3 regions of the Rahnella sp. R3(2024) genome follow, and region 2 is predicted to be linked to each of the others. Evidence: predicted binding sites of a transcription regulator. Region 2 holds the regulator's gene; each other region holds the start of a gene.
What was found. The regulator LexA, encoded in region 2, represses DNA repair genes until DNA is damaged. The targets are predictions, from matches to a motif close to TNCTGTATGTACATACAGNA.
Positions count from the first base shown of each region.

Region 1: a site for LexA is predicted at 1,882-1,901, ahead of sulA (SOS-induced cell division inhibitor SulA). Genes of this name have one in related genera too.
Region 3: a site for LexA is predicted at 2,332-2,351, ahead of uvrB (excinuclease ABC subunit UvrB). Genes of this name have one in related genera too.

Region 1 covers NZ_JBHGBU010000001.1:486,996-491,255, reverse strand. Annotated here, with positions in the region: gene ompA (porin OmpA) at 1-998, opposite strand, end outside; gene sulA (SOS-induced cell division inhibitor SulA) at 1,355-1,861, opposite strand; gene ABSH60_RS02195 (TfoX/Sxy family DNA transformation protein) at 1,974-2,717, shown strand; gene yccS (YccS family putative transporter) at 2,752-4,260, opposite strand, start outside.
Region 2 covers NZ_JBHGBU010000001.1:2,490,550-2,494,809, forward strand. Annotated here, with positions in the region: gene plsB (glycerol-3-phosphate 1-O-acyltransferase PlsB) at 1-796, opposite strand, end outside; gene ABSH60_RS11295 (diacylglycerol kinase) at 937-1,305, shown strand; gene lexA (transcriptional repressor LexA) at 1,425-2,033, shown strand; gene dinF (MATE family efflux transporter DinF) at 2,299-3,663, shown strand; gene ABSH60_RS11310 (CsbD family protein) at 3,855-4,064, shown strand; gene zur (zinc uptake transcriptional repressor Zur) at 4,255-4,260, opposite strand, start outside.
Region 3 covers NZ_JBHGBU010000001.1:3,548,233-3,552,492, reverse strand. Annotated here, with positions in the region: gene ABSH60_RS16025 (VF530 family DNA-binding protein) at 1-123, opposite strand, end outside; gene uvrB (excinuclease ABC subunit UvrB) at 201-2,207, opposite strand; gene ABSH60_RS16015 (ABC transporter ATP-binding protein) at 3,197-3,907, shown strand; gene bioD (dethiobiotin synthase) at 3,917-4,260, opposite strand, start outside.

The DNA of each region.
Region 1 (4,260 bases), 2.0 Mb from region 2:
ATCAGAGCAGCACGACCTTTAACGGAGTCACAGGTAGAACCAGTAACTGGGTTAGATTTACCTTGGCCTTGTGCAGAGATCTTGTTAGCAGGGATACCTTTAGATACCAGGTAATCTACTACGCTCTGTGCACGTTGCTCAGACAGTTTCTGGTTGTATTGTTCTGAACCGATACGGTCGGTGTAACCCAGAACGATAACAGAACCGTCTTTAGGATCGATTGAGCTCAACTGGCTGTACAGTTGATCCAGAGCCTGTTGGCCTTCTGGTTTCAGGGTCGATTTGTTGAAGTTGAAGAGAACGTCAGATTTCAGAGTGAATTTCTTAGTCTCTACAACTGGAGCTGGAGCTGGTGCTGGAGCAACAACTGGAGCAGCTGCTTCATCTTGACCGAAACGGTAAGAAACACCCACAGACAGCATGCCGTTATCAGGACGTGCGCCAACTGTAGCTGCGTCACCGATGTTGTTAACCCACTGGTAATCCAGACGGGTAGCCCAGTTTTTGGTTACTGCGTATTCAACACCAACGGCTGCCAGTGGAGAAACACCGGTGTCGTGGTCGCTGATGCGGCCAGCAGCGCCATTGTTGAAGTTACCTTTTGAATCTGCACGCCAAACCATACCACCCAGACGGGTGTACAGGTCCAGATCGTCAGTCAGTGGGTAGCTCAATTTAGCAGCCAGCTGAACGCCTTGTGCTTTGAACGCGCCGTTGTTTACGCTGCCTTTAGAAGGCATGCGACCAAGCCAGTCATATCCCATTTCAAAGCCCAGGTATTGGTTCGCTTGGTAACCCAAGAACGCACCTGCACCCAGTTGGCTTTCGTGGGTAGGGCCGTTGCCGATACCTTCGTAAGCATTTGCGAAACCAGTGTCATGGTATTGGGACCAGCCCAATTTACCACCGGTATACCAGGTGTTATCTTTAGGGGCGGCTTGCGCTACGGTAGCGAAACCTGCCAGTGCCACTGCTAATGCGATAGCTGTCTTTTTCATTTTTGCGCCTCGTTATCATCCAAATAGGCAATTGAGCTTTAAGCTGTAAGCCCTTGGTTAAAATCCTTGCGCCAAGGTTATTGCGTCAATTAAGAACTTGCCACTTTACGTTGGCATTATAGAGCAACCTTGGCGTTGTAAAGTCTACAACGTGGCGCGAAACTTACAAGCTTGAAGTGTTAACGCTGTGGAAAAAAAGGGAAAAATGTACACATTTCTTAACGTGTTTGACCTTTTGTTGACAAAACTTGGAGGATATCTGCGTCAGGAATGCCCATTTTTACTGGCTTTGGGGCCAGTTCCAGCACAAATCACTAAGTTCCGCATTATTTTCATCGGAACATTCCTAATTTGAACTAATGATATACAAATGAGTGAATTTTTACGGTTGAGTGATGTCCATTGGCTGAACTCTGCTCATTTGTCGGCTTCATCACGAACCCGTAAGCCTCCCCCTGACGGGCTGCAATTTGCAGTCTTTCCCTCTCAAGATCGTTCAATTCAGGTAGCCAACCTAATACCACACTGTAATTTCCGGTCTGTAATGCCTTCTCCATCGCGTCCACCGTCGACATCGCGGTGATCTGATTTACCTGCACCATCTTATCTACAGGCAAACCCGATTCTGATAACCAGATACGGCTCAATTTTTGCTGCGGCGTGAGCCATAACAACCAGCGTGATTGCGTGCCGAGATGTTGAAGCAGAGGCAGTAACAGTTGGGCAAACGCCGGTTGGCTCGCACTATAGACGAACTCAGTGATCAGACCATTATTCAGAGACGCAGACGTATTTACCTGTTGATGATCTACCGGCAAAGCAAGCTGACTAAAATGATGATTTGCATGGTGTTGAGTTCGCATAGTGATGTACCCCAGTGAGTTACTGTATGAATGTACAGTACTCTGGCGGTGCACAAAGATCAACCCAATTTTTCCAAGATATCTCGCAAATTTTGAAGGTAACTGACTGCAAATGCATTTTGTATTTGGCGCAGTGCTCCACATTGCGTATTTTGATTTTAGCTGTTTAGCTAACCCAGAAATGGTTCTATGGAATGAATATGAAAAGGATAACGCAATGATAAGCCAGTCAAAAAAACGGATTCTTCAATGTACGGAACTCTTTGCCTCATTGGGCAACATACGTGCACGCTCGCAGTTCGGCGGGTACAGTTTATCGGCTGACCGCGTGATGTTTGCTCTTGTGTCCGACGGCGAGTTGTACCTGCGTGCCAGTGATGAAACTGAGCAATATTTTTGCGAGCTTGGAATGGAAAGGCTGATTTATCGTAAACGCGGAATGCCCGTTTTTCTTCGTTATTTCAAAGTGAGCAAAGCTCAGTGGGAGAAACCCAGAAAACTGCGCCAGATGGCCATGCTTTCTCTCACAGGAATGCAGCATGATATCAATAAACGTAAAAAAAACGAGGCAGGGCGGTTAAAAGATCTCCCCAATTTGACGCTGGCGCTGGAAAAATTACTCTGGGAGGTGGGTATTGAAAATTCGGGCGATCTTAAATCGCTGGGATCATGTCTGACGTACAAAAAGCTCTGTACCGTGAAAAAAGATCTGGGTATTAACATATTAATGGCGCTGGAAGGGGCAATTCTTGGATTTCATGAGGCTGCTCTGCCGATGTCATCCCGTGAGTCGTTAATTCAATGGTACAGGCATCAGCAAGAGCAATCGGAACACCCACTCCAGGATCCACATTAATGGGGCTGGAGTGAATGCCCGGCGCTTAGCGGTATCAGGAGTGATGCTGTTCCGGCGAAATCTTGTTATTCAGGCTGGTGAGCTCAGGTAAATGAGCCACCAGCAATCCGATTTGCTGCAGTACAAGTTGCTCTTTACTGTCTGATTCTGTCGTACGCATCTGAATCCGCGAGGTCAGGTGATCAAGTGCTCGCTGTACCCGGTCTGTCTCCGTTGTCATATGATTCAGGGCGCCATCCACGCAGCATGCAGCATCATCCAGTAAGCGCAGCGTTTCGGCATCCTGGAGTTTTTCGCGGTGGGCACCCAACGCTGAAATATAACTGAGCATGGTGTGATTGAGGCACAGCAGGCGAAAGGCTGCCTCAAGCGTCGCCGTCTCATTGTTTTTCTCCGAGCTCATATTGGAGACAACGGACGCCAGTTCAGCATCGCAGTTATGCGCATCGCGTCTCGCAAGGCGATAATCAAGACTGTTGTCCTTGCCCTGATGATATTGCACCAGAATGGCATCAAGATACCGGCAGTTGGCCTGAAAGGTTTTACTGACTACCCGGTCAATCTGGCGGAATTTCCAGTCAGGCCAGATAAATGTCACGGCGGCCCAGGCAATGGCGCAGCCAATCAGCGTATCAATAATCCTCGGGATCGCGACTTCGAACCCTTCGCCCAGCAAATTGAAGCACAGCAAGACCAGCAGGGTGATAAACATGGTGGCCTGGGCGTATTGCACGGTGCGAAACGCGAAGAACAGCAACCCGCTGATTACGATCAGGATCATCTGACCATCCACTGAGGGAACGAAATACAGGATGGGTATTCCCAGCGCGATACCGGCCAGGGTCCCGATAATCCTCAGCGCTAACCGCCGGCGCGTTGCGCTGTAGTTAGGCTGGCATACGAACAGGCTGGTCAGCAAAATCCAGTAACCGTGATTCAGCCCGCTGACCTGGATGAATACATATCCGACAAACAGCACGACGGACATACGGATTGCATGGCGGAATAATACCGATTGCGGCGTGAAGTGACGTGAAATTCGCAGCCAGATATCATCCAGGCCGGTGAGGCGGTCTTCAACAAACGGGCTTTTTCCTGCCTGATTTTCCGGCAACGATTGCTCGGATTCAATATTCGCCAGCTGCGCATCGATCGCATGCAGATTGCGCAAAAGGTGGCGCAACGCCTGCAACATCTCCCGGTGTTCCCCCTGCGTTTCCAGACGCTTAAGTGCCTCTTCAAGCCGTGCAAAGGCGCGTTCAAACTGGCTGTTATGCGTATAGGGTTGCCGATAAAGAATGCACTGAGAAAGCTGTAAACAGGCACGCGCCTGCATACTCATCAGGCGCTGGAAGCGGAACAAAATGTCGCTGTGATGGAACTGTTCGCTGAGCTTCAGGTATTTCACGTGAGAGGAACTGGCCCGTTCGTGAATATCCTGTACGACAAAGTAATAGTGCAGGGTGCGTCGCGTTCCTTTCTGACCCCGGTCGCCTTTAAGCCGGGTCTGCAGCGTATTCTTGGTCTGATTGAGCGTCGCAAC
Region 2 (4,260 bases):
AAAGGCGCACGGCTTCATAAGAGAAGTTTGCGGCAATTTCTTCCATCAGTGCGATAGCGTTTTGCTGGGCTTTTTCGTGAGAAATTTTCTTGCTGCGCGCTTCGTCTTCAATCGCTTTTTCGATGGCTTTAGAGGCCAGCAGCTTATTGAACAAATCCTGACGGGCAGGAAGACGAGGACCGACGGCCGCCAGACGCAGACGGGAGAAGTGCATACGCGCTACGCGGGCCAGTTTCTGGGCGATGGTTTTATCCGTCCCGTGCTCGGTCGCCATGTAGCGCAACGAAACGGTATTGGAGAAACGGACAAAGCTGTCGCGGCCCAGCCACAATACGGCGAAGAATTTCTGGATCCCGTTCAGCACGCGCAGATGCGGCGTGTCCTGACCTTCACGGCCTGGTGCCCGGCCGAACATCACCGACACCGGCAACATCTGAATGTCTAATTCCGGGTTATTGCGGTGCAGGTCCAGATAGTCATGGAACAGCTTTACGGATTCCTGCTTCGGCGTGTAATACGAGAACACGCGCGGGCCTTCCGCGATAAACACGTGGCTTGGCAGCAGCGTTCCGTCGATATCCAGCGGGATCAGGGGATCGGGCAAATTCTGGGCGAGACACTGCGCACGCAGGGTCAGCAAATCTGCTTTGGAGTTATAAGGTAATACGTACAGGATCGGGCGCGTCGGGTCTAAGTGCAACTCGGTAACCGGATCTGTAGGTATGACTTTGCTCTTTACCAGCATCGAAAGCGGTAAATTCAATAATGTGTAATAAAGTCTACGCCAACCTGACATAAAAACGTGAAGCCTCTTGTTAGCCATTTCGCCGCAAGGATACCAGAAAGCTCAAATGAGATCTGTGGTGATGAGATACCATTAAACCGCTAAAATGCATCAAACACCCGAAGGACAACCCCTCAAGGATCAGTAACAGAATGGCGAACCAAGTCACTGGATTTACCCGAATTTATAAAGCAGCCGGTTACTCATGGAAAGGGCTGAAAGCGGCGTGGCAGAATGAAGCTGCCTTTCGTCAGGAAGCCAGCGCTGCTATCCCGTTAATTTTTCTCTCTTTCTGGTTCGATGTCAGCAGTATTGAACGCATCTTACTGATCGGCTCAGTGGTGCTGGTTTGCGTGGTCGAACTGCTCAACAGCGCCGTGGAATGTGCGATTGACCGCATCGGACCTGAGTTCCACGTTCTTTCTGGCCGTGCAAAAGATATTGGCTCGGCTGCCGTGCTACTGACCATCATATTGGCGATTTTTGTCTGGGTCAGCATCTTTTGGCCGCGATGGTTCTGATTTGGAATCTGTCTTCCAGTAATCGTGCTTATGCACTGTTTTTATTCAATCTTAGGTTTTCATTGCCCGTTTAGCTGTATATACTCACAGCTAGACTGTATAAACAACCAGGGGGCGGAATGAAAGCTTTAACGACCAGACAACAAGAGGTCTATGACCTGATTCGCGATCATATCTCCACCACGGGTATGCCACCAACCCGCGCGGAGATTGCCGCTCGTCTTGGGTTCCGTTCCCCGAATGCTGCGGAAGAACATCTGAAAGCGCTGGCACGTAAAGGCGTGATCGAGATTGTTTCCGGCGCGTCACGCGGTATTCGTCTGCTGATGGAAGAAGAAGAAGGTTTACCGCTGATCGGCCGCGTTGCCGCCGGTGAACCTCTGCTCGCTCAGCAACATATCGAAGGGCATTATCAGGTTGATCCGGCGATGTTTAAGCCGAGCGCCGATTTCCTGCTGCGTGTCAGCGGTATGTCGATGCGTGATATCGGTATCCTCGACGGCGATTTACTGGCTGTTCATAAAACGCAGGACGTGCGTAATGGTCAGGTTGTCGTAGCCCGTATTGATGATGAAGTCACCGTGAAACGCCTGAAAAAACAGGGCAGCGTGGTGCAGTTATTGCCGGAAAACAGCGAGTTCCAGCCTATCGTAGTAGATTTACGTGAGCAGAATTTCAGTATTGAAGGGTTGGCCGTAGGCGTCATTCGCAACGGCGACTGGATTTAACCTTCGTACTTCGGGCTATCTCTGCGTTGGCTGCCTTCGCGAACCCCGGTCACATACTTGTGTATGCTTCCGACGTTCGCTCAGTTGCCGCCTTGATGAAACTCGAATGACTGGGTCAAACTGTTGATCCAAAGGGTCATGTTTTTGATTTGCGGGTCGTGAGCCGCCTCTGACATACCGCTAAGCTTTAACGTTTCATCTCGTCGCCCCTCTCGGGGCGATGTCATTTACAGGCATATCCCGAACCTCCGGCATGAGATTCTCTATGCAACAACATTCCCTTCTGCAAAAGCTAAAACACACCTTTTTAAGCCCGACCGATAAAGCCCTCTGGATGCTCGCGCTACCGATGATTTTTTCCAATATCACCGTGCCGTTGCTGGGGTTAGTGGATACGGCAGTGATCGGTCATCTCGACAGCCCTGATTATCTTGGCGGCGTTGCAGTCGGTTCGATGGTCACCACCTTCCTGTTTATGATGCTGCTCTTTCTGCGCATGAGTACCACCGGCATGACCGCTCAGGCGCTCGGTGCGCAAGACAACCTGTTGCTGGCCCGCGCGTTCGTACAACCCTTTCTGCTGGCCGTGCTCGCCGGTGTGGTGATCTTGCTTTTCCGCCATCCCCTTATGGAAGGTGCTTTTCACATCGTCGGCGGGAGCCAGTCTGTGCTTGAACAGGCGCGGCTTTTTCTGGAGATCCGCTGGTACAGCGCCCCCGCGTCTCTGGCAAATCTGGTGATTTTGGGTTGGCTGCTTGGTATCCAGTACGTGCGCGGGCCGGTAATGCTGCTGATTGCCGGTAATCTGCTGAACATCGTGTTGGATCTTTGGCTGGTGATAGGGCTTGGCTGGAATGTCCGTGGTGCCGCCACGGCCACGGCCTGCTCAGAATATTTCACGCTGTTTATCGGATTGTTTTTGGTCTGGCGCGTGATGCAGCGCCGGGGCATCAGTCCTGCGCTGTTAACCTCTGCCTGGCGCGGTGATCTGCGGCGGCTGTTAAGTCTTAACCGCGACATTATGCTGCGCTCACTGCTTCTTCAACTGTGCTTTGCCTCACTGACCATTCTGGGTGCGCGTCTGGGCAGCCATATTGTGGCGGTCAATGCCGTGTTGATGAATCTTCTGACCTTCACCGCTTTTGCGCTCGACGGTTTTGCTTACGCCATTGAAGCCCATTCAGGTGAGGCGTTTGGCGCCCGCAATCGCGAAAAATTGCTCAATGTCTGGCGTGCCGCATGCCGTCAGGCCGGGCTGGTCGCTCTGGCATTTGCACTGATATACGCGCTGACCGGTGAACAGATTATCAATGCGCTGACGTCGTTACCGGAGCTGCGCCAGCTGGCCGATCGTTATCTTGGCTGGCAGATTGTTCTGCCGCTGGTGGCGGTGTGGTGTTATCTGCTCGACGGGATGTTTATCGGCGCCACGCGCGGAAGGGATATGCGTAACAGTATGGCGGTTGCTGCGCTGGGGTACGGGCTGACGCTGTTCACCTTGCCGATATTGGGTAACCACGCGCTTTGGCTGGCGCTGACGGTGTTCCTCGGATTACGTGGTATTTCTCTGGGCTGGATATGGCACCGCTACTGGCAGCGCGACAGCTGGTTTTCATCGTCAGTTCACTGAATTAGCGGGCTTTTCAAACGGTGGGTAATCGCGGGTTGCCGTTATATCGTGCTTTGGAATAATCCTAATAATGGTTTTTATCCCTCCGATGGCAGGATAAATCGAAATTCTCTACTAACCTTTAAAGTGTTAAGCCCGAGCTGCAGCGGTAATCCGCAGCTCCACAACCCTAAGGTAACAGGAGATATTTTATGAATAAGGACCAAGCCGACGGTAACTGGAAGCAGTTTAAAGGCAAAGTAAAAGAAAAATGGGGCAAGCTGACCGATGATGACCTGACTGTCGTTGAAGGTAAACGCGATCAGCTGGTAGGGAAGATTCAGGAGCGTTACGGCTATCAGAAAGATCAGGCCGAAAAAGAGCTCAAAGATTGGGAATCAAGCAACAAATATCACTGGTAAAGCGCGACTCCCCCTCGCGTGTCAGTGACGTATCCTGAGATTTAGCTGCTCCTACCCGGAACGCTTCAGGATACGGGTACACGGATGTACCCAACTGCTTCACTGTATAAACTTGTGCAAAACGTCCATTACCCGAACATTTCACCCGCTAATGACCTTCCGCTATAAACTCCGCTTTAAACCCGACCCGTCAGCG
Region 3 (4,260 bases), 1.1 Mb from region 2:
ATTCACCTGCGAAGCCAGCGCCGGCCAGCCGAAGTTATCCACCAGCGTTGTCAGCAGTTTTTCCAGCGTGACGCCGTGCAACGGGTCTTTCGCCGCACCGGGGTTTTGTGGTGTATCAGTCATCAGCAAGCTCACTCAACAAAATTCAGGGCGCGCAGTCTAGCACTTTTGTTTGTTGCCGGCACTGCGCGCGGCGGAGTTTACGAAACGGCGATAAACTGTTCGCGCAGGGCATGCAGTTCGTCGCGCGTATTGGCTGCCTCTTCGAACTCCAGATTCTGGGCATGCGCATACATCTTGCTTTCCAGCTCTTTGATGCGCTGCTCCAGCGCTTTTGGCGTAAGTGACTTGAAGGTTTGCGCCGCTTCGGCATCCCGCTTGTCTTTGTTCTTTTTGGTCTTTGGCTGACCGAGTTGCAGAATGTCGGAAATCTTTTTGTTCAGGCCCATCGGCGTGATGCCGTTTTCCAGGTTGTACTGCTCCTGTTTGGCGCGGCGTCGCTCTGTTTCTTCGATAGCTTTTGCCATCGATTTGGTGATGCGGTCGCCGTACAAAATGGCTTTGCCGTTGAGGTTACGCGCTGCGCGACCAATGGTCTGGATAAGCGAGCGCTCTGAACGCAGGAAGCCTTCTTTGTCCGCATCGAGGATCGCCACCAGCGACACTTCCGGCATATCCAGCCCTTCACGCAGTAAGTTGATGCCGACCAGCACATCAAATTCGCCGAGACGCAGGTCGCGGATGATCTCCACGCGCTCCACGGTATCGATGTCAGAGTGCAGGTAACGCACCTTCTCGCCGTGTTCTTCCAGATACTCAGTCAAATCCTCCGCCATCCGTTTGGTCAGCGTAGTGACCAGCACACGCTCATTGATGGCAACACGTTTGCGAATTTCAGACAGCAGGTCATCAACCTGAGTCGTTACAGGGCGCACTTCAATCAGCGGGTCGAGCAGACCGGTCGGACGCACCACCTGTTCCACCACATCGCCACCGGATTTTTCCATCTCATAGGTGCCCGGCGTCGCCGAGACGTAGATACTTTGCGGAGCGGCGGCTTCGAATTCCTCAAAGCGCATCGGGCGGTTATCCAGCGCGGACGGCAGACGGAATCCGTATTCCACCAGAGTTTCTTTACGCGAACGGTCGCCTTTGTACATGCCGCCGATTTGCGGAATGGTGACGTGGGACTCATCGACAATCAGCAGGCCATCGGCGGGCAGATAGTCAAACAGCGTCGGTGGCGGCTCGCCCGGCCCGCGGCCAGAAAGATAGCGCGAGTAGTTTTCGATACCGGAGCAATAGCCCAGTTCATTCATCATTTCGAGATCAAACTGCGTGCGCTGGCTGATACGTTGCTCTTCCAGCAGCTTGTTGTTATCCAGCAGCACTTTACGCCGGTCGGCCAGTTCGATTTTGATGTCTTCCATCGCCTGCACGATACGCTCGCGTGGCGTCACGTAGTGCGTTTTAGGGTAGATGGTGAAACGCGGCACTTCATGCTGAACCTGACCGGTCAGCGGATCAAACAGCGACAGCCGTTCAACTTCCTGATCAAACAGCTCAATGCGCACCGCCAGATCGTCTGACTCCGCCGGGAAGACGTCAATCACTTCGCCGCGCACGCGGAAGGTACTGCGCTGAAACGCCTGGTCGTTGCGGGCGTATTGCAGTTTGGCCAGACGGCGCAGGATAGAGCGCTGATCGATAATCATGCCCTTGGTCAGATGCAGCATCATTTTGAGATACAGATCCGGATCGCCCAGACCATAAATCGCCGACACTGACGCCACCACGATCACGTCGCGACGCTCCAGCAGTGCTTTCGTGGCCGAAAGACGCATCTGCTCAATGTGTTCGTTTACCGAGGCATCTTTTTCGATAAAAGTGTCAGAGCTCGGGACATACGCCTCGGGCTGGTAGTAATCGTAGTAAGAGACAAAATATTCGACGGCGTTGTCCGGGAAGAACTCTTTCATTTCGCCGTAGAGCTGTGCGGCCAGCGTTTTGTTGGGCGCCAGCACCATCGTCGGGCGGTTCAGATCGGCGATCACATTCGCCACGGTAAAGGTTTTGCCGGAGCCGGTTACACCGAGCAGCGTCTGATGGGCCAGGCCGTTCTCCAGCCCCTCTTCGAGACGACGTATCGCGTCGGGCTGATCGCCTGATGGTTTAAATTCGGAATGCAGTTTGAACACTTTACTCATGACGGGCTACCTGACTGAAGAAGAAAACGCACAAGACCATTCTAAAAGAACAAGACCGTGGGCGGTGAATGAGTATGGAAGACTCCGCGCTTTTTGCCACTCTTGATTTTTACCGCCGCTATAATACTGTATATAAAACCAGCCTCCAATGACTATTCTTCACACAAGCCTTAACCGGTTGCCTTACCTGCACTTTTTTAGGTGATGACAATCCCTTCTTTTCACCATCAGATGACATTTATCCCCAAAATTTATCATCTGATAACTTACTGACAACAGGTTGACGAAAACTGACACAGTGAAGACGACAGAATTGTGACCGTATTGCTTTTAACTAACCTGTTGATAATAAATCACTTCATGAAAAAGCTGCGAATACGGGCAAACCGAGCGCAACCCGCGTCCCGTCTCGCCTGTAGCATCTTTTCTCACTCTCATGCACAAGGTTATCCACAGGAATAGTGGATAAGTCACAGCGCGCCGCATACAGCGGGAGTTAGTAAAAAACATCATTTAGGCATCCGGGACCCCTGAGTGGTCTTTTTTAGTTATTTTTTATCTTTTTTATCACCTTATTTATGCCTATTTTGACTGAATTTCAGGGCGTAAGTTTCTTGCAAAAACCAAAACCCCAACTCTGAAGGACGGCTGAACAAAATATGCCCCACCCTCTTGCACCAAAATCAGTGAATCGGCACTGGCAAAGTGCAGCGCTATTCTCCATATGCACTGTGAACCACATCAAAACCTGAGCAACGCTTATGAATAATCCGAAATCCCTGCCCGCTGCCGCGTTAACAGCCCGGTAACTTCTCTTTTTATTGTCACCACAAGAAACTTGGCCTGAGAGTTGCAAATTCCCTGCTGTGAGAGATTTTATGAAGCATTCCGCTGCGTAAGGTGCAAACAGTGGAATAAAAATGTCAGAAAAATGACAGTGGCCGTCAAAGTGATGTTCAGCGGAAAGCTCCGTGAGCGAGGGAGGTCTGATGTTAAGTGTAAAATCAGTTAATCAGTATTACGGTCAAAAACACATTCTCTGGGATATCAATCTCGAGCTTTATCGCGGGCAATGTACCGGGCTTATCGGCAGAAACGGCGTGGGGAAAACCACGCTGATCAACTGCATCATGGGGCATCTGCCGGTGAAAAGCGGCGCGATTTTCTGGCAATCAGCCAATGAAGAACCGCAAAGTTTGCTGAATTTGCCGGTAGAAAGCCGGGCGCAGATGGGCATTGGCTACGTGCCGCAGGGGCGGCAGATTTTTTCGCAGATGAGCGTCGATGAAAATCTGCAAATTGCCATGATGTCCAGCCGGAATAAGACGCGTCGCGTGCCTGAGCAGGTGTACGACCTGTTTCCGGTACTTAAGGAGATGGGAGCGCGCAAGGCGGGAGAGCTCGATGAGAGCCAGCAACAGCAACTGGCGATCAGCCGCGCGCTGGTTCAGCAGCCGGAACTGCTGATCCTCGACGAGCCGACCGAGCACACCAGCGCGGCGATGGCAGCGAATATGGGGAATATCATTCACCGCCTTAACCGTGATCTCGGCCTGACGCTGCTGCTGGTGGGCCATAAGCTGCCCTTTATCCGCACCGTCGCTGACCGGTTCTGTCTGGTTGATGGCGGGCGTAACGTCGCGCAGGGCACGCTGGCACAGCTCGACGATACGCTGGTCAAAGACTATCTGACCTTCTGACAGCCGGTTTTAAGGCTCAGTGTGGCCGAGGCGGGTCAGATCGAGATATTGCCCCAGATTGCCGTCAGGCCCGGTTAACAGGTACGGGATCTCGCCCAGCAGTGGCGCAGGCAGCATACGCGTAAGCGTATCGATATACGCCTGATGATGTTTCCCCGTTTCCTGTATATCGTTGGCTATCCATCCCGCAAGCTGTAAACCGCTGTGTGCGATGGCCTGCGCGGTCAGCACGGCATGGTTGATACACCCCAGGCGCATACCGACCACCAGCACGACCGGTAACTGTTCAGCCTTCACCCAGTCGGCAAAGGTGTAACTGGCGGTGAGCGGCGTAAACCAGCCGCCTGCGCCTT